DNA from 2 places in the Pseudoalteromonas sp. R86517 genome. Region 1 is predicted to be linked to the other one. Evidence: predicted binding sites of a transcription regulator. Region 1 holds the regulator's gene; the other holds the start of a gene.
What was found. The regulator sigma-54, encoded in region 1, starts transcription at its own class of promoters, with help from an activator protein. The targets are predictions, from matches to a motif close to GTTGGCACGNNNNTNGNNT.

Region 1 (15,012 bases):
CGGATTAGTTAACAGTGTACTAAGTGATAATGCACCTAAAAAACAGTTATGTTTATCAACAACGTATAAATCATCGGTGCCCTCTGGCAGCTCACCGCGTAGCCTAATATAACGCAGCACAACATCAAGAGTAACGTCTGGGCGAATGGTCACCGTATCGGTGTTCATTAGCGCGCCTGCAGAGCGCTCTTGGTAAGATAAAGCTTGTGTAGCGCGTTCGCGGTCTTGCGTATCCATAGCGCTAACCACATCTTTGTACACGGTATCAGGTAGGCTACGCAGGACTTCACCTAAATCATCGTGGCCCATATCCTCAGTGGCCGCGGCAATATGCTCAGGTTCCATTTGTGCAATGATACCTAAGCGTACATCTTCAGAGAGCTCTTCTAGCACATCCCCTTGCACATCTGGGTCAACCAGTTGCCAAAGCATGCGTCTAATTTTATGCGGAGAGGATTCAAGCAGCAGTGCTGTATCACAAGGTGCTGTTTTTGCTAGCATGCGTCTTACTTGAACAAATTGCCCACTATTAAGTGATTTAGTCACTTGTTTTAGTTGCTGTAGTGGATAGTCTTGTTCAAACGCTTCTGGCATTGGCATCCTAAATATTTTTGTGTAATGGAAAGGTGTTTAGTAAGTGGTGTTGCCCACTGTCATTTTCTTTATTTTTTGTGCTAAACCCAATGCTGGGGCTAAATTAGTGTTTAAAATTAAGTAACCAAATTTAGCAGGGGCATGGCTTTATTACCTTAAATTAAAGCACTAAATTAGGCGAGTCGGAATACCCTAACTTACTAAATCTTTATAGTTCAGCCTGATAAGACTTTAACTTATAAGGCTATGGTGCTTTAAGTTATTCTTGTTCGTTAAATCGTTGTGCAATTAATTGCCCAACCGCATGCAAAGCTTGCTCTGAATCAGGGCCTTCACAGACTACTTTAACTTCTTTACCTTTACTGCTTTCAAGTAGCATTAAAGCTAATACGCTGTCGCCTGCGGCTTCTTTATCATCTTGGTGTAAGGTGATTTTAGCATCAAACTGCACAGCTAATTGCGCAAGGACCGTTGCCGCTCTGGCGTGTAAGCCTAATTTATTTTTTATTAAAAATGTGTCTTCACAGCGCATAAATTACTATACCTAAACTGAACAGGTTATTATTTTAAGGTTACTTTTCTTGCTCACGATGACGAATTTTGACATTCGGATGCGTCATAGCAAAGCTCTCACCAATGGCTTGCGCTAAATAAACCGAGCGATGTTGACCACCAGTACAGCCAATTGCAATAGTGAGGTAACTACGGTTATTGCGCTCTAAGTGTGGCAGCCAAGTTTGTACAAAGGTTTGAATTTGCCAAGTGAATTTTTGCACTATGCTGTGATTTGCCAAAAAATCTTTTACTGGTTGATCAAGGCCCGTAAGCGGTTTAAGTTCAGGCTCCCAGTGGGGGTTTGGCAAAAAGCGAGCATCAAAAACATAATCAGCTTCTTTAGGTATGCCGTGTTTAAAGCCAAACGATTCAAACGTTACAATAAGTTGCTTATCTTTTTTACCCAGTATTTTTTCGCGAATTGACTCTGCTAATTGGTGCACACTTAAATCGGTGGTATCTAGCATAAAGTCAGCGCGCGTTACGAGTACATCAAGCAGTTCTTTTTCTTTTTTTATTGCTAAATCAAGCGGCAGCGAATCGATGGATAAAGGGTGTAATCTGCGTGTTTCTGAAAAACGTTTGATCAGTGTTTGATCATCACTATCTAAATAAAACAGTGTGGGTTTAGCAAAGTCAGGAAGGTACTCGAGAATATCGTTAAATTCGTCTTGTTCTTTGGGGATATTACGAACATCTATACTAACGGCTATTTTGTCATAGTTATCTGAAACACTTCGCACTAAAGAGGGCAGTAAGTTGACCGGAATATTATCTACGCAATAATAGCCTAAATCTTCAACCACGCGTAAAGCAACCGACTTACCTGAACCAGAACGGCCGCTTATGATAATTAACTCCATTTATAGCCCTTAGTATTTACTACGATTGATCAACAATTACTTGATAAAGCTCTGCATCGGTTTTAGCACTACGCAGCTGTTTACAAAATTCTTTGTTGCTCAGTTTATCAGCTATGGTTGCCAGAGTCTTTAGGTGCTGTTGGTTATCGCCATCTGGTACGATGAGTGCAACAAAAATATCAACAGGGCAGTTATCAATAGCATCAAAGTTAACAGGCGTGTCGCTAACAAGTACTAAAGCCAGCGGCTCTTCTACGCCACCCATTCTGCCATGAGGAATGGCGATACCCCGGCCAATACCAGTACTGCCTAGCTTTTCTCTGCTTGCCAGCGCATTAAGAATATCTTGTTGTGGTAAGTAGGGGAGCTTTTCATGAGCAAGCTCACTGATAAACTCTAAAATTCTTTTTTTACTACTAAAAAGGACCGCAGCTTTGCTGCAGTCCTGGCATACTAATGTACTTAATTTCATAATATTAGTGTCTAGCAAGCTTCTCTTTATGTTTTATGACTTGACGATCGAGCTTGTCAATCAACGAGTCTATAGCGGCATACATATCTTGGTGCTCTGTTGAGGCAAATAAATCTGCGCCACTTACATGAATAGTCGCTTCTGCTTTTTGGTTGAGTTTTTCTACATCGAGAATGACATGCACATTGCTAATATGATCTGAGTGCCTTTCTAGCTTTGCAAATTTATTATTTACATAGTCTCTAAGTGAATCAGTTACTTCTACGTGACGACCAGTTAGGTTTAGTTGCATAAGCATTTCCTCTTTGTTTTTTACGTCTTATATCAAACTCTTTCTCTGATTTGACGGTGGAATAGCTAGCGATTCACGGTATTTTGCTATTGTGCGTCTAGCTACTTTAATTCCTTGCTCTGCCAATATATCCGCAATTTTACTATCACTCAATGGTTTAGCTGAGTTTTCCGCGGCAATTAGCTTTTTAATTAGGGCACGTATTGCGGTTGATGAACACTCTCCGCCGTTTTCTGTGCTTACGTGGCTTGAGAAAAAATACTTAAGCTCAAAAATACCACGTGGCGTATGCATATATTTTTGTGTTGTAACACGCGAAATTGTCGATTCATGCATTTCTACCATCTCAGCAACATCGTTTAAAACCATTGGCTTCATGGCTTCTGGGCCATGTTCAAAAAATGCCTGTTGCTGTTTTACAATACAGTTTGTTACCTTAAGCAGCGTGTCGTTTCTGCTTTCAAGGCTTTTTATAAACCATTTAGCTTCTTGTAAGTGAGAACGAATAAACTGGCTATCACCACTTGATTTTACGGTACGTGACATAGCCGCGTACTGACTATTTACGCGTATTTTTGGCATGCTATCTGGGTTTAGCTCTACCACCCAGCGGCCTTTTATTTTTTTAACCGACACATCCGGTATTACATACTCCGACTCTTCCCTTACTATTGTATCTGCAGGTTTTGGGTTGAGGGTATGTATTAGGGTCATGACCTCTTTAAGCTCGTCTTCTTTAAGCTTAGTCTTTTTCATTAATGTACGATAGTCGCGTGCCGCTAATAGATCAATGTGATCGGTTAAGATCATTTTTGTTTGTTCTATAAAAGGGGTGTCTTTATCAAACTGGTTTAGCTGAATGCACAAGCACTCTTGTAAACTGCGCGCGGCTATACCTACAGGGTCAAATAGCTGAATACGTTTTAAAACGGCTTCTATTTCATCAAGTTCAACTTCAACTTCGTCATCGTTTTCTTGGTTAAAGCTTTCTAAAATTTCTTCGCAACTTAGCGTTAAAATACCCGAGTCATCTACAGCTTCTACAATGGCAATAGCAATGGCTTCGTCAGTTGGGCTAAAAGGAGTAAGCTGAAGCTGCCACATTAAATACTCATGTAGCGTTTCAGTAGAGGCACCTTGATAAATAGACTCATCTTCTGGCATTGGGCCTGAGGATGCAGCAGGGGCTGCGCTCATGTACTCATCCCAAGTTACATCCATTGCCATATCATCGCTAACGGTGTCTTTATTTAAAGCTTCGCCACTGTCTTGCTCGTACTCGCTGGTTGTATCGTCAGCCGATGCGCTTACGGTTACATCATCCGTATCTGCTTTTTGTTCATTTTTTCCAGCCGACTCTTCCGTGTAATCTTGCTCTTCTACTTCTAATAGCGGGTTGCTATCAAGTGCTTCTTGTATTTCTTGCTGGAGATCCAATGTACTGAGCTGCAGCAAGCGAATCGCTTGTTGCAATTGTGGAGTCATTGTAAGTTGCTGGCCCATGCGCAGCTGTAATGATTGCCTCATGTATCTCTAACAATCCTTTTATGTTGTTATAATTAATATTAGCAGATGCTTGTAGGTGTGGCTTAAATGTTACAGCCTAAATTGCTCGCCTAAATAAACATCGCGTACAGTTTTGTCATTTAATACGTGTTCTGGGGTGCCAGATGCAATTAGCTCCCCATGAGAAACAATGTAGGCTTTTTCACAAACATCAAGGGTTTCTCTTACATTGTGATCGGTAATTAATACGCCAATGCCACGGTTTTTAAGATGCTCTATTATTTTCTTTATATCTAACACTGAAATCGGATCAACACCAGCAAAAGGCTCATCCAATAAAATAAATTTAGGGTTTGCTGCCAGTGCTCTGGCAATTTCTACACGGCGGCGTTCACCACCAGAAAGCGCCATACCTTGGCTATCGCGAATATGCTGAATACTAAATTCATCAAGTAAGTTGTTAAGCGTTTCTTCTCGTGCGGCTTTATTGAGCTCTTTACGCGTTTCTAAAATAGCCATTAAGTTTTGATAAACTGTCAGCTTTCTAAATATTGATGACTCTTGCGGCAAATAGCCAATGCCTAAGCGGGCGCGGCTGTGCATAGGTAATAACGTAATGTCGTTATCATCAATAGAAATTTTACCTTTGTCGCTAGGTACTAACCCTACAATCATGTAAAAGGTGGTGGTTTTACCTGCGCCATTAGGGCCCAATAAGCCAACAATGCTGCCGGCTTCTACTTCAAGGCCTACATTTTTTACAACTTGGCGGCCTTTATAGCTTTTTGCTAATAGTTCTGCTTTTAAGGTGCTCATGGTTGACCTTCGTTACCTGTTTTTTCTTTAATTTTTGCTTCAACAGGCACTAAAATTGTATGGACACGATCCGTAGAGTTTTCGTCTTTTTCTGCGCTAATAAGCTGCTGCTGCATGTCGTAGGTAATACTTTTAGCATTAATTTTTTGACCGGCTTGTGCGACTTCAGCATCGCCAACAAGCGTTAAAAAGCGCTTTGCTACGTCGTAACGTACTTCGTTTGCGCTGGCACTCATTACGGTACCGTCGTCTTGTTTTTCTTCGAAGTAGGCTGGGCTGCCAGTGGCAATAAGGAGTTGTTTGTTATCCCCTAAGTCTTCACGTTTATGTACTTCGAGTCGGTCGGCTGTAATTTTGCGATTACCATGCACAATTTCGACGTTCTTTTCAAAAATACCTACGTTTTCTTTAAGTTGGCCTTCTTGACGGTCTGCACTAATAGAAATTTGATTTGCTGGCGGTTGAGCAGCAGGCTCAGCAGCAGAGGCGCTAAATGCAAGCATTAGCGATGGGATAATAAGTATTTTAGTGAGTTTATTGGTCATAATATATTGTTCGCGTATGGTTAATTAGTTTTATTACTTCGGTTTTTAAATCGGCTTCAAGGCCTTTACCGACAATTTTTAAATTAGGCCCAGTGACAACCACTGGCTGCTCAGAGCGCATTGTTAGCGCTTTAATGTCGACTTCGATGTTATCGGCATCGATGTTATCTATCATGGCGTTATCAACTAAATTTTTAGCAACCACATTGCCTTCTAAAATAAGTTGTTTATCTTCGTAAAGCGTTGCTTCGTCTGCATTTATTCGCCATGTTTGCTTTTCGTTATACAAGGTGAAAATAGGTTTTTCAAAAAACGTAAAACCAAGCTGTTGGTACAGCTCCATTTTAGCCGCTGTGACTTTATGGCTTATTTTGCCTTGCTCGTCATAGGCTGTTTGCTTAAGCTCTATAGCGGTGTAATCGGGCTTTGCAATTACTTCAGGTTCTTGCTCTGGCGCTACATTGGTTTGGGTAAAATAAGGGTACCAAAGCCAAACCATACAGCCGATGAATAACGCACTGAGTATAACGCGTGCTGCATTCATGAACTGGTGCCTTGTGTTGTAAGCGCTATGCCATTCTCTAGCATAAGTAAGTCTGTGAGCTCTCTAACGGCGCCAAAGCCGCCAGGCATTTGCGTAGTGTAATGCGATAAGCGCTTAATAAGCGGGTGCGCATCGTTTACTGCAACGGCAAAGCCAACGCGCTCCATTACTGGCATGTCAGGGCCATCGTCACCAATATAGGCTATTTGTTCATCAGTTAACTTTAAAGTGTTTTTGAGTTCTTGATAAGCAATAAGTTTGTCTTCTTGGCCTTGATAAATGTGCTGCACGGTTAAGCTGCTCATGCGAGTTTGTACTATTTCTGAGTGACGCCCCGTAATGACCGCAACTTCAAAACCGCTATTGATCAGCGCTTTAATGCCAAAACCATCTTTTGTATTAAATGCTTTTAATTCTTCGCCTTGGTTACCGAGGTAAATTCGGCCATCAGAAAATACACCATCAATGTCGCATATGAGTAGTTTTACTTTTTTGGCGCGTGCTTTGGCATCATCGCTTAGCGGTTGATAGAGATCTTCAAATTGCATTTATAATACTCCTGCTTTTAAGAGGTCTTGCATATTTAAGGCGCCTATTGGCTGGTTTTTATCATTGACCACAATTAAACCATTAATACGTTTGTTTTCCATTATGTTTAGGGCTTCAGCTGCAAGTATATCGGCCGTGGCAGTTGTGCATGATTTGGTCATAACTTGGCTAATAGCGGTGCTATGTATATCCACTCTTTGCTCTAAAATACGGCGTAAGTCACCGTCGGTAAAAAGGCCTGCAAGCTGTTGATTGTTATCTACAATAGCGGTCATGCCCAGCCCTTTTGCTGACATTTCTATTAACGCGTCTTTAATTGTTTTCGTTACACCTATAATAGGGGTGTTTGCGCCGCTGTGCATTACATCTTTTAAAGTGAGCAACAATCGCTTACCTAAACTGCCGCCAGGGTGAGAGAGTGCAAAGTCATCGGCGGTAAAGCCGCGTGCTTCTAAAAGCGCAACCGCCATTGCATCACCCATCGCTAAAGTGGCAGTGGTGCTTGCTGTAGGCGCTAAACCTAATAAACAGGCTTCTTGTTCTACTTTTATGCATACGTGCACATCGGCAAGTGTTGCCATAGTAGAGAGCGGGTTGCCTGTCATCGATATTATTTTTGCGCCAAGGCGTTTAAGCACCGGAATAATATTAAGTACTTCGCTGGTTTCGCCCGAGTTTGATATAAGCATAACCACGTCATTTTTGGTTATCATGCCTAAATCACCATGGCTTGCTTCGCCTGGGTGAACAAAAAAGCAGGGCTGCCTGTACTTGCAAGGGTAGCAGCAATTTTATTACCAATATGGCCTGATTTACCCATGCCAATAACAATAATGCGGCCTTGGCAATCAAACATGAGCTGACACGCACTATGAAAGTTTTCGTCAACATATTGTGTAATATCAGCAAGCGCTTGGCGTTCAATGTTTAATACGCGTAAACCTTGCTCTATAAAATTTAGTTGTGCCATTGTTACCCTACTTGACTAAAAATATAACCTTGGTACGCCAAAAATGCGATGAGTAATAGGCCACCTTCTACTCTATTGATACGCTGAGAACCTCTAAAGTTCAATGACATAATAATAAGCGCAAGCGTAGCACCTAACATAATAAGTATGTCGCGGTTTGCAAGTGACGGGTCAACCACTGATGGGTTAATAATACCTGCAAGCGGTAATACCGCTAAAATATTAAATATATTTGAGCCCACAATATTACCTAGGGCTAAATCATCTTCGTTTTTAAGTACACCCGCTACAGAAGCTGCAAGTTCAGGCAAGCTTGTGCCAATGGCGATAATGGTTAAGCCAATTACTAAGTCGCTTAAACCAAAGTATTTAGCAATATCGACTGCTGAACCAACTAAAAAGTGTGAGCTAACAGGCAATAAAACCATGCCGACAATTAGCCATAAAACGGCTTTTTTAGTTGGTACATCGTTAGGAACCTCATCGCAGGCTTCTGAAACAAAAGGGTCATCTTGATTTTTTGCGCGCAAAGAAACCACAATCAAACCGCCAATAAATACAGCAAATGCAACTAGCAATGCCACCCCTTCGGTAAGTGAGAAGTAGTTGTCTGAAAATACATACCACGTAGCCAAGGATACCAGCATAACAAGCGGCATTTCGCGTTTTAAAGTGCTTGATGACACACTCAAAGGGCGTAGCAGCGCAGTAATACCTAACACAAGTAATATGTTTGTTATATTTGAACCTACCGCGTTACCGACCGCTGTGTCGGTTTTATTTGCCAAAGCAGCCGAGGCCGATACCATCATTTCAGGGGCCGAAGAACCCATAGCAACAACCGTTAAGCCAACAATTAAAGTAGGGACTCCAAAGTTTTTAGCAAGCGCTGCCGCACCGTATACAAATCGGTCGGCGCTCCACACAAGTGCAGCAAAACCAAGAATTAAAATAACAAACGAGGTAACCATTATGTTAAGCCAGATGTTCAAAATACAGATGGCGCGAATAGTAACAAAAGCCAACATGAAAGTATAAGCAAAAGAGCAGGGTCTACTATTGCAGTGCGTGAATTTTATGCGCTTAAGCAAAGGTTAAGGCAATTTACTTCAGCCTTAGAGCGCTTTTTGTAGGCGTATTACAAAATCTTACGAATTGTTTTTTCCATCTTGGCTAAAAAACCCTTAAAATAGGAGCACGAGTGAACATTGTTACGGAGAGCGACTTGTCGCAATCAATAGTAGAAGTCAAGGATGTTAGCTTTTCGCGAGGCGATAGAACCATATATAAAAATATGAGTTTTAGTGTTCCTAAAGGTAAGATAACAGCGATTATGGGGCCAAGCGGAATTGGCAAAACCACAATGCTACGCTTAATTGGTGGGCAGCTTAAGCCTGACGCCGGCGATATTTTATTCGAAGGCGGCAGTATTCCTAGTATGTCGCGCAAAGAGTTATATGCGGCACGAACCAAAATGAGCATGCTGTTTCAAAGCGGTGCGTTATTTACTGATATGTCGGTATTTGACAACATTGCATTTCCTCTGCGAGAGCACACCAAGTTAAGTGAAGCGTTAATTAAACTAGTCGTATTAATGAAACTGCAAGCGGTGGGTTTACGCGGTGCAAAAGATTTAATGCCTTCTGAGCTTTCTGGCGGTATGGCCAGACGAGCAGCACTTGCACGTGCTATTGCACTGGACCCAGAACTTATTATGTATGATGAGCCTTTTGCCGGCCAAGACCCAATATCTATGGGCGTATTGGTAAAGCTTATTAAGTCGTTAAATGAAGTGCTAGGTTTATCATCCCTTATTGTAACCCACGATGTGACGGAGGTAATGAGTATTGCCGATCACGTTATTATTATTGCCGATCAAGGCGTAATAGGGGCAGGGACACCGGATGAAATGCGTAATCATGAATCTCCATTAGTACAGCAGTTTTTAAAAGGGTTATCGGATGGGCCTGTGCCATTTCATTATCCTGCACAAACGTATGCTGATGAGCTGTTAGGAGAAAACGCTTAATGTTGGATTTATTTCAAAAGTTAGGTCATAAAACGCTGGGGCGTTTTGCTGCATTAGGGCGCTCTGCCAACATGCTTTTTAATGCATTGTGGAATGTACCTAACTTTAAAAAAGGCACACCGCTGTTAGTGCGCCAACTTTATATGGTTGGTTCGCAATCATTATTAATTATTATGGTGTCGGGTTTGTTTATTGGTATGGTGCTTGCGCTGCAAGGTTACACTGTATTGGTTGGCTATGGCGCCGAAGACAGCCTAGGCCCATTAGTTGCGCTTAGTTTATTACGCGAACTAGGCCCTGTGGTTACAGCGCTATTATTTGCTGGTCGCGCTGGAAGTGCGCTAACGGCAGAAATAGGCTTAATGAAAGCCACCGAGCAACTCTCTTCACTAGAAATGATGGCCATTGATCCTCTCAAGCGCATTATTGCACCGCGTTTTTGGGCAGGTTTTATTAGTATGCCATTGCTTGCACTTATTTTTTCTGCGGTTGCTATTATCGGTGCTCATTTAGTTGGGGTTGATTGGTTAGGCGTAGATACCGGCAGCTTTTGGTCGATAATGCAATCGCAAGTATCGTTTCAAGAAGATGTATTAAACGGCATGATAAAAAGTTTTGTATTTGCCATGGTAGTGACCTGGATTGCGCTTTATAAGGGCTACGACTGTATCCCAACCTCAGAAGGGATCAGTAAAGCAACAACAGAAACAGTTGTTCACTCATCACTGGCAGTATTAGGGTTTGACTTTATTTTGACAGCGGTAATGTTTACCAGCTAATAGGGTATAGATAATGAATTCACGGAAATTAGAGATTTTAGTTGGCTTTTTTGTCGCATTAGGCATTTTAGCGTTTGCAATGTTAGCACTTAAAGTGGCTAATTCGGGTATTAGCGGGTCGGGCGAAACCTACACGCTAAATGCAAAGTTTGAAAATATCGGCTCACTTAAAGCGCGTGCACCGGTAAAAGTAGGCGGTGTAGTGATTGGCCGTGTTGAATCTATTTATGTACACCCACAGGAGTTTTTGCCAGTGGTAAATATGACGATAGATGCACAGTATTTATGTCGTTTTTCAGACACTAGCTCAATCTCAATTTTAACATCGGGTATTTTAGGGGAGCAGTACTTAGGTATTCACCCTGTTATTTCTCCTAATGCAGCAGAGCAGCGCTGTTTAGGTGAAACAGTGACCGAAAACGCACAAGATCAAGCAATCGATGAGTTATTTGGCGTAGAGAGCAAAGCGTTAGGTGATGGTGATTCAATCACAGATACTAAGTCTGCACTTGTTTTAGAAGAGTTAATTGGGCAGTTTTTATTCAACCAAGGTAGTGAGTAATTATTATGTTGAAACAGTTTTTAGCCGTTATTGCACTTGGTGCAACCCTAGCTGTGCAAAGTGTTAGCGCAGCCGAAGTTAAACTGACAGATCCTAACAAAATGGTGCGTCAGGTAGCAGAGCATACATTTGAGCGCATTAAAAAAGATCAACCGCTTATCACTAAAGATAAAGAACACCTTCGTGTTATTGTAGAAGAAGAGCTGATGCCTTACATAGACTACAAATATGCAGCACTTCGTGTGTTGGGTAGTGAAGTGTCTAAAGTGCGTGCAATTACCGATGAAGCCGAAAAAGCCGAAGCAATTAAAGACATCCAAGAATTTATTGGCGCGTTTAGAGGCTATTTAGTTGCTACTTACGCGGGTGTATTTACTCAATACACTGACCAACATGTAGAATTTGGCGCAGAGCAACCATTTAAAGGCAAAGATGTAGTTGTAGTAAAAACTAAAATTACAGAAGATGGCAAGCCTGACATAAAAATTGATTTTAAAGTGCGTGAAGATCGCAGCGGTGAGTGGCGCGCATACGATATGATTGCAGAAGGAATTAGCTTACTCGATGCAAAACAAAGTGAGCTACAAGGTATTTTACGCCAGCAAGGTATTGCACACGTAAGTAAATTACTAGAGCAAAAGAGCCTGTTACCTGTGCAATTTAGAGGCAACAACAGCAATGACTAAATTGGCAATTAGCCAAGTAGATGAGCAGCACTATAGGGTAAGTGGTGAACTTACCCGCAGCTCAATTGGCAATGAACAGCTTCTGAACGCCAAGTCATTAAGTAAGCATAAAACCATCTATTTTGACCTTTGTGAGGTAATGAGGGTTGACACAGCGGGCTTAGCTTGGTTAATTCACTCTTTTGCTGAATTTAAGCAACAGGGCACACGCCTTGAATTGCAAAATCCACCTGAGCAATTGCAAAATTTAATGCAGTTGGGTCAGGTAACAACTTTATTTGAGTGAGAGTTATGGAAACTAGCCAAGTCGAAACATTATTACGCGACGAACTTCAATTATCTGAAGTAAAAGTAAAAGCCAATGGTAGCCATTATGAAGTAATTGCAGTAGGTGAGTGCTTTGACGGTTTAAGCCGCGTTAAAAAGCAACAGCTAGTTTATGGCCCATTAATGAATACTATTTCAGACGGTACAATTCACGCTGTATCAATTCGTGCATTTACGCCAACTGAGTGGAAGCGTGAACAAAAATTTATTTTACCTCAATAGTTAAGGCCTCTTAATGGATCAGTTTGTAATTCAAGGTGGCACTTCACTTGCGGGTGAAGTAACTATTTCTGGCGCTAAAAATGCCGCATTACCAATTTTGTTTGCCGCACTGCTTGCCGATGGTAAAAGTACATTTACGAATGTTCCTCGCCTTCGCGATATTGTGACCACTGAGGCGCTTTTAAGCACCTTAGGCGCAACTGTAAATTGGCAAGGCGATACACTGTATATTGATGGCGCGACCGTTAATAAAACGCTTGCTCCTTATGATTTAGTTAAGCAAATGCGTGCCTCTGTTTTGGCTCTAGGGCCTTTAGTAGCGCGTTTTGGTGAGGCGCAGGTATCGCTACCTGGTGGCTGTGCTATAGGTGCACGTCCGGTTGATATACATATTCAAGGTTTAGAGCGCATGGGCGCACAAATAAACGTTGAAAACGGTTATATCAATGCAAAGGTAGAAGGCCGCCTTAAAGGCGCTGAAATTTTCATGGAAATGGTCAGTGTTGGCGCAACCGAAAACTTACTAATGGCCGCAGCACTTGCCGATGGTAAAACGGTGCTTGAAAACGCAGCACGCGAGCCCGAAATTATTGACCTTGCCAATTGCCTAATTGCTATGGGTGCAAAAATTACTGGTGCAGGTACAAGCCGTATAGAAATTGACGGCGTAGAGCGTTTAGGCGGCTGTGAGCACAGCATTTTACCTGACCGCATTGAAACGGGCACTTTTTTAGTTGCAGCAGCGATGGCTGCAGGCGAAGTACTTTGTAAAAAAACAGATTTTCATTCACTTGAGCCTGTTATTGAAAAATTACGTGCCGCGAATGCATTAGTTGAAGTAAACGATGACAGCATTTATTTAGATATGCGTAATCGTGAGCTCAAAGCCGTTAATATTAAAACCATGCCACACCCTGGTTTTCCAACCGACATGCAAGCGCAGTTCACCGCGTTAAATGTAGTGGCTAATGGTAGTGCAACAATTACCGAAACCATTTTTGAAAACCGCTTTATGCACGTACCAGAGTTACAACGCATGGGCGCTAATATTCGTTTAGAAGGGCACACCGCTATTTGTGGTGAAACGCAAAGTTTAAGTGGCGCACAAGTAATGGCAACCGATTTACGCGCCTCTGCAAGCTTAATTTTAACCGGTATTGTGGCGCAAGGTGAAACGGTAGTCGATCGTATTTACCACGTAGACCGAGGCTATCAACGCATTGAAGATAAACTCAGTGGCTTAGGTGCCAATATTAAGCGCAGAAGTAGCTAATACCCATTCGCAATAATATTTATTCGCTTTGAGGTGAGAGCACACTTGCTCCTAAATTAAGCGCGCTGAGTTAAACACAGTTTACTTTAGACATAAAAAAAGGTCGGATACGCGTATTGCTATCCGACCTTTTTATTGCCATTTTGGTTAGAGTTTAGTTTCGAGCTCTGCAACTCTAACCATTATTTTTTCTACTTTACCGTTTCGGTACAGCTCAAATTCTATTTCTTTACCGGGCTGTGTATTGCCTATTTTTTCGAGTACTTTTTGCGGGTTGGCCACACTTAACCCTGCAATTTTAATAACGATGTCTTGCTCTTCAATGCCAGCTTGCCATGCAGGGCCTAATGGGTCTAAATTGGTGATGCGCATACCAGCAACCTCAGTAAGGCTGTCGTTTACCTCTTTGCCCGTGCTATCTACAGCGGTGCCTTCAAAGCCTAAATAGCCACGTACTACACGGCCATGGCGTATTAGCTTTGCCATTACTTCTTTAGCGAGCGAATAAGGAACAGCAAAAAATATTCCTTGGATATTTAGGTTTTCACGGGTTTTAAATTGCGCAGACGTGATCCCTACTAAATCACCATTTGAATTAACCAAAGCACCGCCAGAGTTACCTACATTTATAGCAGCATCCATTTGCAGTAAGTTGTTATAAGGGCTATCGGTAATTTTTTGTTTACCGGTGGCACTAATTATACCTTGGGTGATGGTTTGCCCTAAATTGAGTGGGTTACCAATGGCCAGCACTACATCACCTACACTGGTGGTGTAATTATCGTTTACGGGGATCACCGGCAGGTGGTCGGCGTTAATTTTCAATAAGGCTAAATCGGTAATGGTGTCAAAGCCAATTAACTGCACATCAAAAAAGCGTCGGCCATCGGTTAAAATAACCAAGATTTGATCTGCATTATTTATAACGTGGTAGTTAGTTAATATGTAGCCGTCTTGCGCCATAATTACGCCAGAGCCAAGCTCTTGAACGGTGTTTTGTTGCTTATAGCGAGGCTCTTTAGAAATGCTTTCTGAAAAAATAGTTACTACCGACGGTGCAGCACGTTTAACTGCGTCAGCAAAACTAAGGTGATTTGAGCTCATAGCACTGGGCAAGGGAACATTAGGGAGTAAAGAGGCGCGCATATTAGGGCTGAAAAAAACCACTAAAAAAGCGATACCTAAACCGACAAACAAAGGGGGAAGTACAAATTTTAGTAATTTCAGCACGAGATTCTTATTGTTAGTGAGCAATTCTTTATGATGGCACAAAAAAAATAACAGCGGCAAGTGCTGCTGTTATTTTTATTGCTTATTTATAACGTGTTACTTATTGGATAAGTACAAAGATAGACTCTCTGCCACGTTTAACGCCAAGTACAATATTACCTTGGGTATCTTCGATAATTTTGTTCATTTGACGAATGT
Region 2 (15,012 bases), 99 kb from region 1:
AAGTTACGCCCTTGCAGTAATGGGTCGGGTGTAAAATCAAGCCCAGGTACAATGTTTTGTGTACAAAAAGCAACTTGCTCTGTTTCGGCAAAAAAGTTATCAACTACACGGTCAAGCACCATGCGGCCCACAATTTTTACTGGTACTTGCTCTTCAGGTATAAGCTTCGTGGCATCAAAAACATCAAATTCAAATTCATCAGCAAATTGCTGATCAAACACTTGCACACCTAGCTCCCACTCTGGGAAGTCGCCTTTACCAATAGATTCCCACATGTCTCTGCGATGAAAATCAGGGTCTGCACCATTAAGTTTAAGTGCTTCGTTCCACACTACTGACTGCATACCGGCTTTTGGTTTCCAATGAAACTTAACAAATTTTTCATCGCCATTTGCATTAATAAATTTAAAGGTATGAACACCAAAGCCTTCCATAAAGCGTAAAGAGCGCGGTATGGCTCTATCTGACATGGCCCACATAATCATATGAATTGACTCAGGCGATAAACTTACAAAGTCCCAAAAGTTATCGTGCGCGGTTTGCGCTTGTGGAAAACCACGGTCTGGTTCAGCCTTAGCTGAGTGAATTAAATCAGGAAACTTCATTGCATCTTGAATAAAAAATACAGGTATGTTGTTACCCACTAAATCCCAGTTTCCTTCTTGGGTGTAAAATTTAACAGCAAACCCGCGAACATCACGTGCTAAATCGGGAGACCCTTTATTCCCTGCCACAGTTGAGAACCGTGCAAATACCGGTGTTTTTTCACCTTTGCGCTGAAAAATATCAGCACAGGTTAAGTCTTCAAGCGTATCGTAGGTTTCAAAATAACCATGAGCACCGTAGCCTCTGGCATGTACCACACGCTCTGGAATGCGTTCGTGATCAAAGTGAAACAGCTTTTCGCGCATTACATGATCTTCTAATAAACCTGGGCCGCGCTTGCCTGCACGTAATGAGTTTTGATCGTCGCTAACAGGGCACCCTTGCGCGGTGGTCATCGTTGGGTATTCATCAGAAGCCTTTTGATGTAATTCGCCACCATGCCCTTTATTGCCTGAGTATTTAAATGATTCAGCCATGTTTAGTCCTTCATACAATTTGATTTAATGGGTCGATAGTTTTTATGGGCTTTAAATTAAAAGCGACTATGCAAATGCAAAATAAAGACCAGCCATCCAACCTAGTAAAAAAGGGCTGTACAGACAAAAAAGTAGTATTTGAGGTAATTTATAAAAGAAAAAATTACACAGGCGTGTAACTTTTTCAGACAAAAAAAGAGCACTTAAAAAGTGCTCTTAGGTTTAAGCCTTAATCTTTATTCTCGTTAACTAAAATAACTTTACGATGTGGGAATGGAATTTCAATATTGTTTTCATCAAGGGCTTTTTTAATCAGCTCTGGCACCGTGTATAAAATTTCGAAGTAGTGCTCGCCTTTACAAAAAGGTCTTACTAAAAAGTCTACCGAGCTGTTGTTTAGTGTTTCTACTTCAACAAAAGGGGCTGGGTCTTTTAGTATGTATGGATGAGCCTCAAGCGCGCTATCAATAACTTTGCGAACAGCGTCGGTGTTTTCATCGTATGCCACACCAAAGTGCATATCTACGCCGCGAATAGGATGATGAGAATGATTAATAATTTGCGCTCCCCAAATTTGGCTATTTGGGATAATAACTTGCTGATTATCGAACGTTTGCAAAATAGTTGTAAACATATCAACCTCGGTCACTTTACCGAAGCGCCCTGCGGCTTCAATAAAGTCGTTTACTTTGTAAGGTCTAAATATAAGTAACATTACACCTGCAGCTAAGTTAGACATAGCACCTTGCAGCGCTAACCCAATAGCTAAACCTGCCGCACCTAATAGCGCAATTATTGAAGCTGTTTCCACACCAAAGCGGTTTAACACGGCAATAAATACAAACGCTAAAATAACATAGCGCGCCATACTGCCTAAAAAGCGAAACAGCGTGTCATCAAAGTGAGTGTATTTATGGCATAAACTAATAATCATATTACGCACTTTACCCGCAAGCCATAAGCCTATTAGTAATATAACAATTGCCATTAGAATATTTGTTGCCCACATTACTGCTGCCGGCAAATACTGATTTACATCAATATTATTTATTATCTCGTCCATTTATTGTTCCTGTTAGGCTGGTTGTAAATATAAAAGCACATCAAAAACCCCATATTAACTTTTTATTAACCTGCCTACGAGTTTTATATCGTATTTTTATATAAAGCAGCTCTATTACGTTTTAAATTTAAATAATCCTTTAATACAAATTACCTCTGGTTTTAAAAAGTAAATTTACCGATAATTGCACCTGTAAATCTCGTGTAGCAGTTAGGTTACTGCTCGCTAAATATTAAAAAGGACTATTATGAAAAAACATTCCCTTCTACTTATGGCCTCCGCACTTACCTTCTTTGTAGGCTGCACAACAACTGTCCCAGTTAAAAATTTTGAGGACCATCCAATTCCAAAAATTTCTTCAACGAATAGCGATCTTCAACAGGTCGAAAAAGGGATAGTTAAAGCCTGTATAAAACTAGGGTGGGATTGTACACCTGAATCTGCAGGAGTAATTAATGGTGTTTTGAACATTAGAACCCACCAACTAACAGTTGCAATTAACTTCGATGAAACTGCTTATAGTGTTAGCTACGTTAGCTCTAAAAACCTTAATTACAATGGCAAAAAAATTCACCGTCAGTACGTAAATTGGGTCACAAACTTAATACGTCACATCGACGCTGAAATGATCTAACTTATTATTGTTTACGGTTGTAGCCTACCTACTTGGGCTACAATAATTCTTTAATTTAGGCATGACACAAAATAAACCGACTACTTAGTGAACAATTCAAGATTTTCATTCGTATAGTTTTACCTATAAACAAAAAAATTAAGTTATTGATACCCAATAATTAAAAATTTCTCTTTAATTATTCAATCTCTAATTTTACTCAGCCCTTACATTTGTAAATAAAGCCAATGTGTTCTAAACCTTTAAGAGACACCTTGTTAAGGAGCGTTGTTATGCCAACAACAAATACGATTAATAAACACTCTGAATTTGCCCGCTGCATTGAATGCAATAAGGTAAACACATTTGCGGCTTTTCACTGGCTAGCACTGGCATTTAAAGACATGTCCCGTGCGCCCATATTGAGCCTTATTTACGGGGTAATATTTACCCTTATTCCTGTTGCTATTGTTTACTGGGCAATGTTTACAGGTACATATTTAGTAATACTGCCTGCAACCGTGGCGTTTGCATTAATAGGCCCAGCCTTTGCGGCAGGCCTTTACGATGTAGCATGGGAGCTTGAAAAAGGTCATAAACCCACACTTAGCCACTCTATAAAGTCGATGTTTAGAAACCCAGTAGGCGAATGGGGCTTTGCAATAATGCTAATGGTTATCATGATTGCTTGGATGCGTTTAGCCGCGCTTGTGCATGCTTTATATCCTAGCCACGCCAATCCCACCTTTGAAGAGTTATCGGCGTTTTTAACATTAGGCAGCATAATAGGAGGGGTATTACTGGTGACTGTATTTTCGCTTTCTGCTTTTGCTCCACAAATAATGATGGAGCGCCGAGTAGATATTATGACCGCTGTAATAAGCTCTATGAACGCTGTAAAAACTAACTTTGCCGCTATGGTGGTATGGTCAATTTGTATATTTTTATTGGTAGCTGTTGGTTTTGCTACCGGCGCCACGGGCTTTATTGTAATTATGCCTTTGCTTAGTTACGCCAGTTGGCATGCTTATATTGCAGTTATTAAAACCAAAAAACCTCGTGGTTACGAGTAGCAACCAACCATTTAAAGTTCCAACCACACTGACTAAAAATAGCGCCAAAAGGCGCTATTTTTTATCAACCTAGCAAAGCAAGCTGTGCTTAAAATACCCAAATAGCATGTAAAAAGGGCTGGTTTTCTATTTTATTAGTCCCTAACTTGTTGTACCAATAGCGCCATTCTACCCCTACCATTAACTGCTGCGGGTTTAAATTAAAGTTTTGCCCTACATCCCAATGCACAGCGGGTTGAGCAAGCAACCACTCATTAACTTTATTGCCTAGTTCGTCATCACGCCCAGAAATATATTCTACGTGGCCGGTAAAATAAAATGCTTGGCTAGCTAGTGTAAAAGGAGCACCCCATGCAAGGTCTATAAAAATGCTGTTGTCTTGCTTGGCTAGCTGATCTTTTTGCACGCCGCCGTTGGCATCAATGTAACCTGCAAAAGTGGTTGTTAAAAAATCAAAACCTGGGGCATCCCAGCTGAGCTTGATGCCTGGGGTGTATTTCATTAACCCCTCTTCACCGGCGTTTATACCAAACACTAAACCTGTGTCTTTTATTGCACCATAACGCACAGAGGTATCAAAGGCTTTTGATAAGCTAAGTGTTGTGTACCACTCGCCATATATACCCGTATCTTGAAAACCATCACTAAGGCTGTCGTTTAAAAAGTCGATAAAAAAGTAGTTATCACCTAAGTCATGCTCTGAGGCATGCTCTATGGTGTAGGTGCGTGTAAATGACGACTCCCCGGTAAAGGGATTTAAGGCATCGCCAAAATTTGTGTGAAGCTGTGTGACGCTCCAATTTTCTGCTAGTGCTGAGTGAGACAAAAGCAGTATAGATGTTGTAAACAGTGTTTTTAAAAAATTCATGATTTATTTACATAACCCCAATTAAAATGCGGCGGGAGTATATCAGTGAGCATTCACCAACTAAAGAGATTAAATAAGTACAAAGGCTGATTTTTAAAATCTAAGCAGTAAAGCCCAGTAGCGCGGCTTTAAAAGAGCAGCGTTAGCCCTTTATAAAACACCTGAATTAATCATTACGCAGGTAATAAATAAGCGCCTTTATATTTTGTATACCCTTGCTTAGCTTATTTACTGGGTTTTATTTAGAGGTTGTAGCGCGTGCAATATTAAGGTGAGCTTTAAAGGCAATTTAATAACGGCGTGAATTGTAAGGCTAGGTACTTTAGGTAGATGTATTACACAGACTACGCCTTATTGAGCATAAACAAATTTCAACTCTTTCGATAAACAGCCACAGCTTTTTTACTACTGTGCACAATTTACAAAAATAAGTGCATAAAATTCATATTCTACGCCTCTCCCTTTTTAACCTTACGTACCCAAGTAAAAACAAAATATTAAATATCAATAACTTAAACAAATAAACTTGGTAGGCATAGGCTTTGCTTCATGTATTGCAAGTTAAATGGTAGCAATGGCTACATACAACAAATTACACAACGGGAGACATTATGAGTAACTCACAACACCCAATTGAATTTACAGCCCCAGGTATGGATAACGAATCAGCAAAAAAAACAATTGAAACACTCGATAACCGACTCGTAGCGCTTTTAGACTTACAACTTACTTTAAAGCATATTCACTGGAATGTAGTAGGCCCAAGCTTTATTGGTGTGCATGAAATGTTAGACCCACAAGTCGATGCTATTCGCGAAATGACCGACACCATCGCAGAGCGTATTGCTACATTAGGCGGTACGCCACAAGGTACACCTAAGTCAATTGTAGATCGCCGCACATGGGAAGAATACTCATTAGGTAAAGCCTTTGTAGTAGAGCATTTAGGTGCATTAGACAAAGTATACAGTGGCGTAAACGCCGACCACCGCAAAGCCATTGGCACGCTGTCTGAATTAGACCCAGTATCAGAGGATATGATCACCAGCCAGCTAGGTGACTTAGAGCAGTTTCAATGGTTTGTACGTGCACACATTGAATCGTCTGCAGGTAAACTAAATCATTAATTTATTACCCACTTTGCCATACAAGGAATGTTAATAAGAGTTAAAGGACTAATAAAGATACAAGGATACGTTACATAAGTAGGTACAGGATGAAGTGCAAACTACAAGGACTCGTTGCTTATTACATAAAGGATGTAGTAAATGCACCAAGGATGACTAAAGCTTGCTAACGGATTTGGTAAACCTACAAGGATTGTTAAAATACAAACGCCTAGTATAAGGCATACTAAGCGTTTGTATTTTTTACCACTTTAAAGCTTAAAACTATCCCAAGAACCAGTAATAGCCAACGTTTTAGTTGGCATGTATACGTTTACAAACAAGGTTTGTCCGTCTGGTGAAAAACACGCCCCAGCAAGCTCTGTTTGCGCATGCAATTTAGCAAAGTTATACACCTCTCCTTTGGGTGTTACCCCGCGTAAATGGTTATTCACCGTGTCTGTGTATTGATCCTCACATACAATTAAATGCCCGTTAGGTGCTACCGTTAAATTATCACCAAAGTTGTATAACGACTCGTTTGTACTTTCTACAAATAGTTGTATTTTACCAGGCTCATTTTGCTCTAACTCAGTGCCTTCGTTTTTTGAAGGTGTGTACTTCATTACCTGACCTAACTGCTTTTTGCCCCCATTAGTACAGCAAAAATAAAGCTCATTTTTACCCCAATGTATTCCCTCTCCTCGTGCAAATAAGGCTGCACCTTTTTTATAACCTTGCTTACGTAGGTCATCATTTGGGCTTTTAGGGTCTGTGAGCGTTATCCATTCAACTAAAAGGTCGCTGTGTAATGGCATGGCCGGTGAATCCCAATTTCGGCTATCAAACTGAGGTTGGTTTTTAATTACCATAGCTTGCAATGTGCCGCCTTTATTTAACTTACCGCGATGATGAGGAATAAACCGATAAAACAAACTATCGCCTCTATCTTCAGTTAAATAAACAATACCGGTTTGTGGGTCTATTGCTGCGGCTTCATGATTAAAGCGGCCCATATCATATAATGGCTCTGGCTTAATTAGGCCTTTGGCGCTGGCTGGTACCTCAAAAATGTAACCGTGAGATTGAGACAAGCCATCGCTTTTATCCATAACGGTTTCTTCGCAGGTTAGCCAACTACCCCACGGCGTAACACCGCCTGAGCAGTTTCTTATTGTGCCACATAGCGATAAATACTCTTGCTCGCGCTTTTGCTCTTTTAAGTTATAAATTATATGGCTAGTGCCCCCAGGCAAAGCTACACCATTTTTAAATGAATCATAGGCTAAGGGGGTTTTGTGGTTACTAATTAAATCAGATGCTTTATTAATGTGTTTAGGTTGTAACTCATGGTTACGTATAAGGGCTACGCGTTCGTTATCTAATACAATACAACCCATGCCATCGGCACGGTCGGGTACGTCTAAACCATCATCCATTTTATCGCCAAGTGCCGATATAACCCGATAACTAAAGCCTTCAGGTAAATCTAATAAGGCCTGAGGGTCGGCTATTAATGGGCCATAAGCAGGTAACTTTGTTGTTACTTCAGGTAAAGCAACGTTACCCATTGCGCTGCGCGATAAGCCAATAAACGCAAGCGAGCCTGCACTAAATAAAAACTCTCTTCTAGAAACCATTATTTTATTCCCGTGTTTTTTATTAAATCTATAGTAAAGGAAATAACCCGCTAGAAGTGCGGCGCTTTGCTAAATTCATCAAAATGTAATAATGTAACATTCCATCCGTACCAGATATCAGTTAATTCAACTTTAAATAATTGCCCTCACTGTTTAATAGTAGGATAGTAAGTTACCCAAATAACAACGGCTTAATTAGGAGTATCATGATCAAAGTATTACTAGCAACCAGCTTAATGGCCTCTTCATTCGCAGCTTTAAGTAATCCACTCACCGTTGAAGAACAACGCATCAGCAAAGCACAAACAGCTATGCCCACTGTGTTAAACGCCTTTAATAAAGAAGTAACCACCTTTGAGCAACAGTTTAAAGCACTCAATAACTTTAAAGAGGCAAAGCAGCTCATTCAAACCTATAGTTTTGAGCTGTGGGAAAGCGCTAAGCAACGCATTATTAAAACTAACAATTACGACGACCGAGCACTTTACTGGGCGCGCTTGCTTTCAAGCAAAATAATACGTACAACCGCAGCTAACGTTGAGCTATCTGACGCGCAAATAAATACGCTGCTAAGCATGCTTGAAGAGGGTAGCCGAGGCCGCACCGATTTAGCTTTTTCATCAGGCAGTGATAAAAAAATTATACTTACCGGATTTGACCCTTTTTTACTCGACAAAAATATCAACCAAAGTAACCCATCTGGGGTCGCCGCATTGTTACTCGACGGCCAAGTTATTAATTACAATGGCGTTAGCGCCGAAATTAACACGGTTATGGTACCAGTACGCTACGAAGACTTTGACCAAGGTATAATAGAATCACTCCTTGCCCCCTACTACGCACTTAACAACGTCGACATGGTTGTAACGGTTAGCATGGGCAGAACCGAGTTTGATTTAGAGCACTTTCCTGGTAAACGCCGCAGCGTAACCGCGCCAGATAACGCTAATATTGTCTACGGCGGTACGCAAACAAGCCCTGTTATACCCAAGCTAAATGGCCGCCCACTACCTGGTAATGAGTTTGTAAAATTTAGCCTACCAGTAAGCGCCATGCAAAACGCCAAAGGCCCATATAAAGTAATCGACAACCGCGAAGTAACTACACTTAATAAAACCTTTAAAGCCGGCTCGTACGGCGCGCTTAAAAACAGTGTTGCGGTAAATGGCGGCGGGGGTGGTTATTTGTCTAACGAAATATCGTATCGTAGTATTCGACTGCGTGACGCGCTAAATTCGAGCATTCCTACTGGGCATATCCATACCCCGCGTATTCAACAATTTGAACCAGAAACAGAAGCCAACATAGTTAAACAAATTAAAGCAATGCTCACGCAAAGCTTAGTGGCATTATAATAAAGCTAAGCAATTAATATACATAAAAAAAGGGCAATATTAATTGCCCTTTTTTACTTTTTAAGCGTTAGCTCTTCGGGTAGTTAGATGGGAAAAACGCACGTTTGGCTTCTTCATCAAACTCTTTTTTAAAGGCGACATCGGTGCCAATTTTGCGTGCACGCGCAACTGCTGGGCGGCTATCAATGCTTTCAAACCAACGTTTTAAATTAGGGTATGGCGCTAGGCCTTCTTCACCAAGTACTACTGGCGCTTTATCAATCCAACCCCAAGCAGATACATCAGCAATAGTGTATTCATCACCCACTATAAATTCGCGACCTTCAAGGTGTGCATCAAGCACTTCGTAATGGCGCTGCGCCTCACGCAAGTAGCGATTAACTGCGTAATCAAGCCCTTCAGGCGCCATGTGTCTAAAATGCACACTTTGCCCTGAATACGGCCCAAGGCCCGATGCTATAAACATTAACCATGAAAGCATTTCGGCGCGATTCTCTACCTTACCTGCTAACTTACCGTGTTTTTCACTTAGGTACATTAATATAGCGTTCGAATCAAACACACGTGTTTCACCATCAACAATGGCAGGTGCTTTTGCATTAGGATTGATGGCTTTAAACTCAGGTGTGTGTTGCTCACCTTTTAAGGTATCAAGTGGCACAAGTTCAAACGGTAAGCCTGTTTCTTCTAAAAACAAAGCAACCTTCATTGGGTTAGGTGTATGGTGAAAATAAAATTTGATCATAAAACGCTCCTAAAAGTAGTAGCTACAATTAAACCACAACTTGAGCAGTCGTTCAAAAAATAGTTAGCTAAAGTACTTAACCAAACAGCTCACTTGTATTAACCCTGCACCAATATAAGCAAATATAAAACGCGCTTCTTCTTGTGCCTTTTTAATAAATGCCACGGCAAAAGTAACTACAATAATAATTACACTTAATGCTAAGCCATATAAAAAAGAGCCACAAAAGTGAGGTAAAACAGCAAGTAAACACGCAATAATTACTGCGCCATAAAAAGCTACAAGCATACGAACGTTAAACAATATCCCAAGCAATGCAGTTATAAACGCAGACGCATATAAAATTACAACCTCCCTAGGCCACGCGTAACTTAGTGGATGTTTAAAATTAAAGTTTGTAGAGTTTAAACTAGTAACCGCAGACGAAGTCGCGTGTATAAAAATACTAACTAATAAAGCGCCGATAAAAAATGCAGCAAATGCCGAAACAGCACCACCGCCTGTATACCCTGCTTTCTCTTTTTCTATCACTATAACCACAACACTCAGTGCCGCACTAAGCTGAAACCATTGCCAGTAATCGTTACTAAAAAGAGGGATTGCTGCAAAGCCAATAACGGGAACTAATATTTTGGCTTCTTCGTTTTTGTGTAATAAATAAAAAGCCATAATAGCTATATAAAACAGTGCCGTTACATCAGGCATAAAATCTACTTCCTTTTAAATTTCAACACTATTTCTACATTTAGGGAATGCACTACAGCCAAAGAACGTATTTCCTATATTAGTACCTTTCTTTGCTTTACGTAGTACCATTTTCTCACCGCAACGTGAGCATATCTGAGTTTCTGAGCGTTCTTTTTTTGGCGCCTGCTTATGTTCAATAATTGTTTTTACATGGCTTACATGTTGGCGATTTGTTTTAAAACTTGGCTTTAATTTTCCGCTTTCAATTGTATTTACTATATCGTTTTTAGTATTAGCACTAAGTACTCGCTCGGTTTTACTTTTAATGTACTCAATACCGCCGCGTGCAAACCTAATATTTTCAGGTAGTTTAGTTTTAAATGTGCTGTCGCCAATAAAAATAATAACCGAAAATAATGCGTTACTGTTTATACCTAAACACGACTCAAGTGTTTTTAAATGCTTGTAGTTTTGATGCAGGGGGTTTTGAAATTTTGATGAGTGTTTAAAAATTTTTTGTGTCCACATTTTTTGATTCGCTGAACCAAAAATCCAACCTTTCATGTTTTTAGTTTCCACCACAAACACACCAAACTCAGACACAATAATATGATCAATTTGCGTAGTACCATTTTCGATGCCGTTTTCAAAAGTAGGCAGCGTCACATTTTTAATTAACGTGTAATCTGCCTTATTTAAAAACAGTTTAATTAGCACATTAACTTGCCACTCTCCTATCGCTCCTTTAAACCAAGGTGTTTTAAAAACCCCAATACAAATAAACAGCGGTATAAAATACCAAAGCTGGCCTAATAACGTGGCCAAAATCGTAGAAAAATCCATATTTAGTTAATCCTTTAAGCTATACAAATGGCATAATAGAGCCGCGAAATTTAACAAAAATAAACTAGCAGTACACGTAATAATGCACGTTCAATATTAAACACATTTAAGCATTGTTTTTAATACGCCCTTTCTAAGGCATGTTCATTAACATGTTCAATTAACTCAGGAAAAAATGCTAAAAATACCGATTCTAACTCATGGTAGTTTTGCGCTATATCCTCAGCGGAACCTGCAAAGTTATTAGTAAAACGAATGCGTTTGGCTATGTTATCAAGCGCAAGCCCTACCCCTTCTATAGTTTCGTATTCTTTAAACCAATCGTTTGTAGTCATGCTGGTTACAACATGCTGCATGCGCGCTGGCATAACCGCTATGCGCTCATTTAAAAGTGCGTAGCTGCTGCGTTTAAAATCATTTAAAGGGTGTTTGTTAAATTGCTGCCAATGCCTAATTAAAAAGTGATCAAACAGCACGTCAATCGCTACGCCTGCAAAGCGCTTACGCTCGGGTGAAAAGTACTGCTTAGTGGTTTTTACTAACGGGTGAGAGTCGGTAAATTTATCGACTAAGTAATGGTTTTCTAGTGCACTTTTAACGCTATTGGGCAGGTATTCTGCGTGCCTGCGTCCACCAAAATCACCTAATAAATTGCCAAAGTGTGAATCGGCAGTTGGTTGTGCAAAGTAAAGGTGAGCTAAATAATTCAACGTAATCCCAATGGGTTTAAACAAACTTAATTTTGCCAAATAGTAACGCACATTTAAGCGAAACTCACACGAGTGTTTAGCGCGCTCCCTGTGTAATTACCTAACACTTTAGTTTGAAAATTATACAAACACTCTGTAAAGCCGTTGCACTCAATTCAGCATTAAATATTTAAAATAGAATTATCAATAACTTAAAATTTAAAAATCGCTGGAATATATATTGCTACTTAGCGTATTTAGCACTCAAACATGTATAGCTCTTTTTATTAGTGAGTAGTTTAAAGGAGCATAAAACATAGGTTAAATCAGTTATGGGTATAGCTATATTTTTTAAGTCGTTACTACTACTGGCCTTTTTTTTAACGCTAGGTAATTTAATTAAGTACACATTTTTAAAGGGCTTAATTGTGCCCTCATCTTTAATTGCTGGCGTATTAGCTCTTTTATTAGGGCCACAATTACTTGGTGAGTATATTAATTTGTCGCTCCAAGGCACTAATTTATGGATAGATGAAAAGGTCACAAGCATATGGAAGGAGTTACCTGGGTATTTAATTGTAGTGGTGTTTGCAGGTTTATTTTTAGGTAAAAAAATACCTACAATTAAACAATCGCTAAATCAAAGCCTACCCAATTTAAGCTTTGGCTACAGCATTGCTATAGGCCAATATGTGGTGGGTATGATCACGGCATTATTAGTACTTGCCCCTTTATTTGATACCAACGAAGTTGCCGGCGCACTCATTGCGGTGGGATTTCAGGGCGGGCATGGCACCGTAGCTGGCCTGCAATCCACTTTTGAAAGTATCGATTTTGCAAAAGGTATGGACTTGGGGTTAGGTATAGCAACAATAGGCCTTATAAGCGCCATCATATTAGGGACTATTATGTCTAACCGCACCGATGGGGGCGACCAAGAACTTGAAATTAGCCACGACGAAAAAGTAGAAGTAAAAGACCGCCCATTTGGCCTGCACTTTGCTATTTTAGGCACGGTTGTTATTGTTGCTTGGCTTATTCTTAGTGGCTTACAAGTAGCCGAAAAAAGCCTTTTTGCCGATTCATCGGTAAAAATACTTGAGTACATGCCTTTATTCCCCATTGCGATGATGGTGGGTTTAGTGGTGCAAATAGTGCTTAATAAATCAGGCATGGGTAACTTAATTAGTCACTATCAAATAAACCTGCTTTCTAACCTCTCCCTCGATTTACTAATAATTGCCGCACTGGGTGCGCTTAACTTATCGGTACTTGCTAAATATTGGCAAAGTATTTTAATTTTAGGCGCAGTGGGGGTTGCCTATAGCGCAGCTATTTACTTTTTCTTTGGTGGGTGGTTTTTCCCAAAAGATTGGAAAGTGAGAGGAATTGGCGAGCTTGGGCAATCTATGGGCACTACGGCGGTTGGGCTGTTAATGCTAAAACAGGCTACCTCAAACCCAAGCGAGCATATTCGCCCCTTTAGTTACAAACAACCACTTTATGAGCCCGTGGTTGGCGGCGGTATTGTTACTGCCCTTGCACTTCCTGCCATTGCTAATTTTGGGCCGTGGGCATTTACTATTATTATGGCGGTTATATTAACCTGTGTAGTGGGTGGTTTTGCCTTTTATAAACGCCGCAAACACAAAAGCGAGTAGCCTAATTGCGCTATAAAAAAGCCGCTATAACTTTTGTAGCGGCTTTTTTATGCATTGGTTTTTTTACTTGTACCAGTAACTAATTATTCGACTTAACCCAATTTCCATTATCATTTTTACTGTAGCTATTTTTAACCGCAGACCAAGCCACTTTATGCGCTGTGGTTTCGCGGTCGTCGTCGTTTTTTCTATCGCTTGAGTCCTCGTAGGTATCCCACGCGCTATTAAACGCTTCTTGATATATCTCTTGGGCATGTTTAGGTAAGTTACTTTTTACCGAATCCGGTAACTCGTTTGTGTTTTGATAAGGCATAAATAATCTCCGTATTACTTAATTACGCCGCACGCAACACGTTTACCGCCACCACCTAATTTCTTGGGTTCGTCGGCATAATTGTCGCCCCCTTTGTGGATCATCACTGCGTGTTGTTTAAGCTGCTCAAGCTTGAGTCTTGGCGCTAAAACAGGCGATTTAGCTTCGCCGCGCTCATTTACAAATAACGCAGGTAAATCGCCTAAGTGGCCATTACTCCAGGGTTCATCGTGGTGTTTAGCGCTGTTAGGATCAAAGTGCCCACCAGCAGCACCGGCCGGTACAACTTTACCGTTTTTTTGCTTTGGCTCGCAGCTAGCATATTGATGAACATGAAAGCCATGCTGCCCAGGCGTTAAGCCTTTAAGCGCAGGGGTAAATACCACCCCGTGCTCATTTTCTGTCAGTGTAACGGTGCCAAGTAGCTCACCTTGCCCCGACTTACTTACTGCATGCATATCAACATCTACATTCGCCAATGCGCTATTTTGTAGCATTGCAGCGGTAAATAATATGGCGCAAGCTGGTTTAAAAATACGTGCTACGCTTTTTTTAGCGGTTGAATCAAACTGTAAACAATTCATCGTGATCTCCTCATGTAGTATCAGGTTTGTAAATAACGCGACTGCTCAGTTATTAGGTACAATCTCTATACCAAGCTCACTGTAGGCAAAAAATTTCACCTGCGCTAAACGTAACGCATTGATTAAAAATAAAATAAACAAAGCTAGATAATTAGCCACTACACATACTTAAAATTTACTGCGTGTTTTTGTTTAAACGCTGTACAAAAACTAGTGCAAATTTACAAAAGAAATGACAACTTTACAGGCTTAACACGCCCACCCGCCTAATACTAAGTACCGCTCAAAACGGGTAAAAAAGCAGCTTAAACACTTAATAGTGCATTAACTAATACCGCGCTAAGCCAATAGCACAGCGCGTTTAATCAAAATACGCGCCTATGCACACGCTAAAATAAACCATGCTCACCACGCCTGCTGCGCTATCGGTATGCTAATTGCTGAACATACTAGTGTTATTAAACGGGTTATAGATGACCCTATCGCTATTAAACAATCGAGGGAATTATGAGTAACAAGCAACTAATTAAAACACTAGGTATAGGCCTAGCCGCCGCATCAGCTGGCATGCTAACCAGAAAAAGTTTACAAAAGTCGTGGGAAAAGGTAACCAACGAGCCCGCCCCAAAAGACAAGCCAAGCGAGCATACAGATCTTAAAGAAGCCGTTACATGGGCGGTGGTATCTGGC

Region 2: the regulator sigma-54 is predicted to act here: its motif matches at 5,229-5,247, upstream of dps (DNA starvation/stationary phase protection protein Dps).

Annotation. Positions count from the first base shown of each region.
Region 1 covers NZ_JAXHCB010000001.1:277,315-292,326, forward strand. The annotation lists gene mgtE (magnesium transporter) at 1-594, opposite strand, end outside; gene SJY38_RS01240 (HPr family phosphocarrier protein) at 854-1,126, opposite strand; gene rapZ (RNase adapter RapZ) at 1,167-2,012, opposite strand; gene SJY38_RS01250 (PTS sugar transporter subunit IIA) at 2,032-2,484, opposite strand; gene hpf (ribosome hibernation promoting factor) at 2,489-2,776, opposite strand; gene SJY38_RS01260 (RNA polymerase factor sigma-54) at 2,804-4,303, opposite strand; gene lptB (LPS export ABC transporter ATP-binding protein) at 4,373-5,098, opposite strand; gene lptA (lipopolysaccharide transport periplasmic protein LptA) at 5,095-5,643, opposite strand; gene lptC (LPS export ABC transporter periplasmic protein LptC) at 5,633-6,187, opposite strand; gene kdsC (3-deoxy-manno-octulosonate-8-phosphatase KdsC) at 6,184-6,735, opposite strand; partial or broken gene SJY38_RS01285 (KpsF/GutQ family sugar-phosphate isomerase) at 6,736-7,706, opposite strand; gene SJY38_RS01290 (calcium/sodium antiporter) at 7,709-8,677, opposite strand; gene SJY38_RS01295 (ATP-binding cassette domain-containing protein) at 8,932-9,735, shown strand; gene mlaE (lipid asymmetry maintenance ABC transporter permease subunit MlaE) at 9,735-10,514, shown strand; gene mlaD (outer membrane lipid asymmetry maintenance protein MlaD) at 10,528-11,076, shown strand; gene SJY38_RS01310 (phospholipid-binding protein MlaC) at 11,082-11,762, shown strand; gene SJY38_RS01315 (lipid asymmetry maintenance protein MlaB) at 11,755-12,048, shown strand; gene SJY38_RS01320 (BolA family protein) at 12,054-12,311, shown strand; gene murA (UDP-N-acetylglucosamine 1-carboxyvinyltransferase) at 12,325-13,584, shown strand; gene SJY38_RS01330 (trypsin-like peptidase domain-containing protein) at 13,732-14,814, opposite strand; gene SJY38_RS01335 (Do family serine endopeptidase) at 14,915-15,012, opposite strand, start outside.
Region 2 covers NZ_JAXHCB010000001.1:376,327-391,338, reverse strand. The annotation lists gene SJY38_RS01805 (catalase) at 1-1,082, opposite strand, end outside; gene SJY38_RS01800 (mechanosensitive ion channel family protein) at 1,312-2,145, opposite strand; gene SJY38_RS01795 (hypothetical protein) at 2,393-2,779, shown strand; gene SJY38_RS01790 (DUF2189 domain-containing protein) at 3,052-3,831, shown strand; gene SJY38_RS01785 (nucleoside-binding protein) at 3,920-4,699, opposite strand; gene dps (DNA starvation/stationary phase protection protein Dps) at 5,311-5,826, shown strand; gene SJY38_RS01775 (alkaline phosphatase PhoX) at 6,078-7,445, opposite strand; gene SJY38_RS01770 (hypothetical protein) at 7,652-8,800, shown strand; gene SJY38_RS01765 (glutathione S-transferase family protein) at 8,868-9,545, opposite strand; gene SJY38_RS01760 (hypothetical protein) at 9,609-10,250, opposite strand; gene SJY38_RS01755 (NERD domain-containing protein) at 10,266-11,075, opposite strand; gene SJY38_RS01750 (ACP phosphodiesterase) at 11,195-11,785, opposite strand; gene SJY38_RS01745 (sodium/glutamate symporter) at 12,097-13,425, shown strand; gene SJY38_RS01740 (ChaB family protein) at 13,505-13,738, opposite strand; gene sodC (superoxide dismutase family protein) at 13,753-14,322, opposite strand; gene SJY38_RS01730 (DUF4235 domain-containing protein) at 14,830-15,012, shown strand, end outside.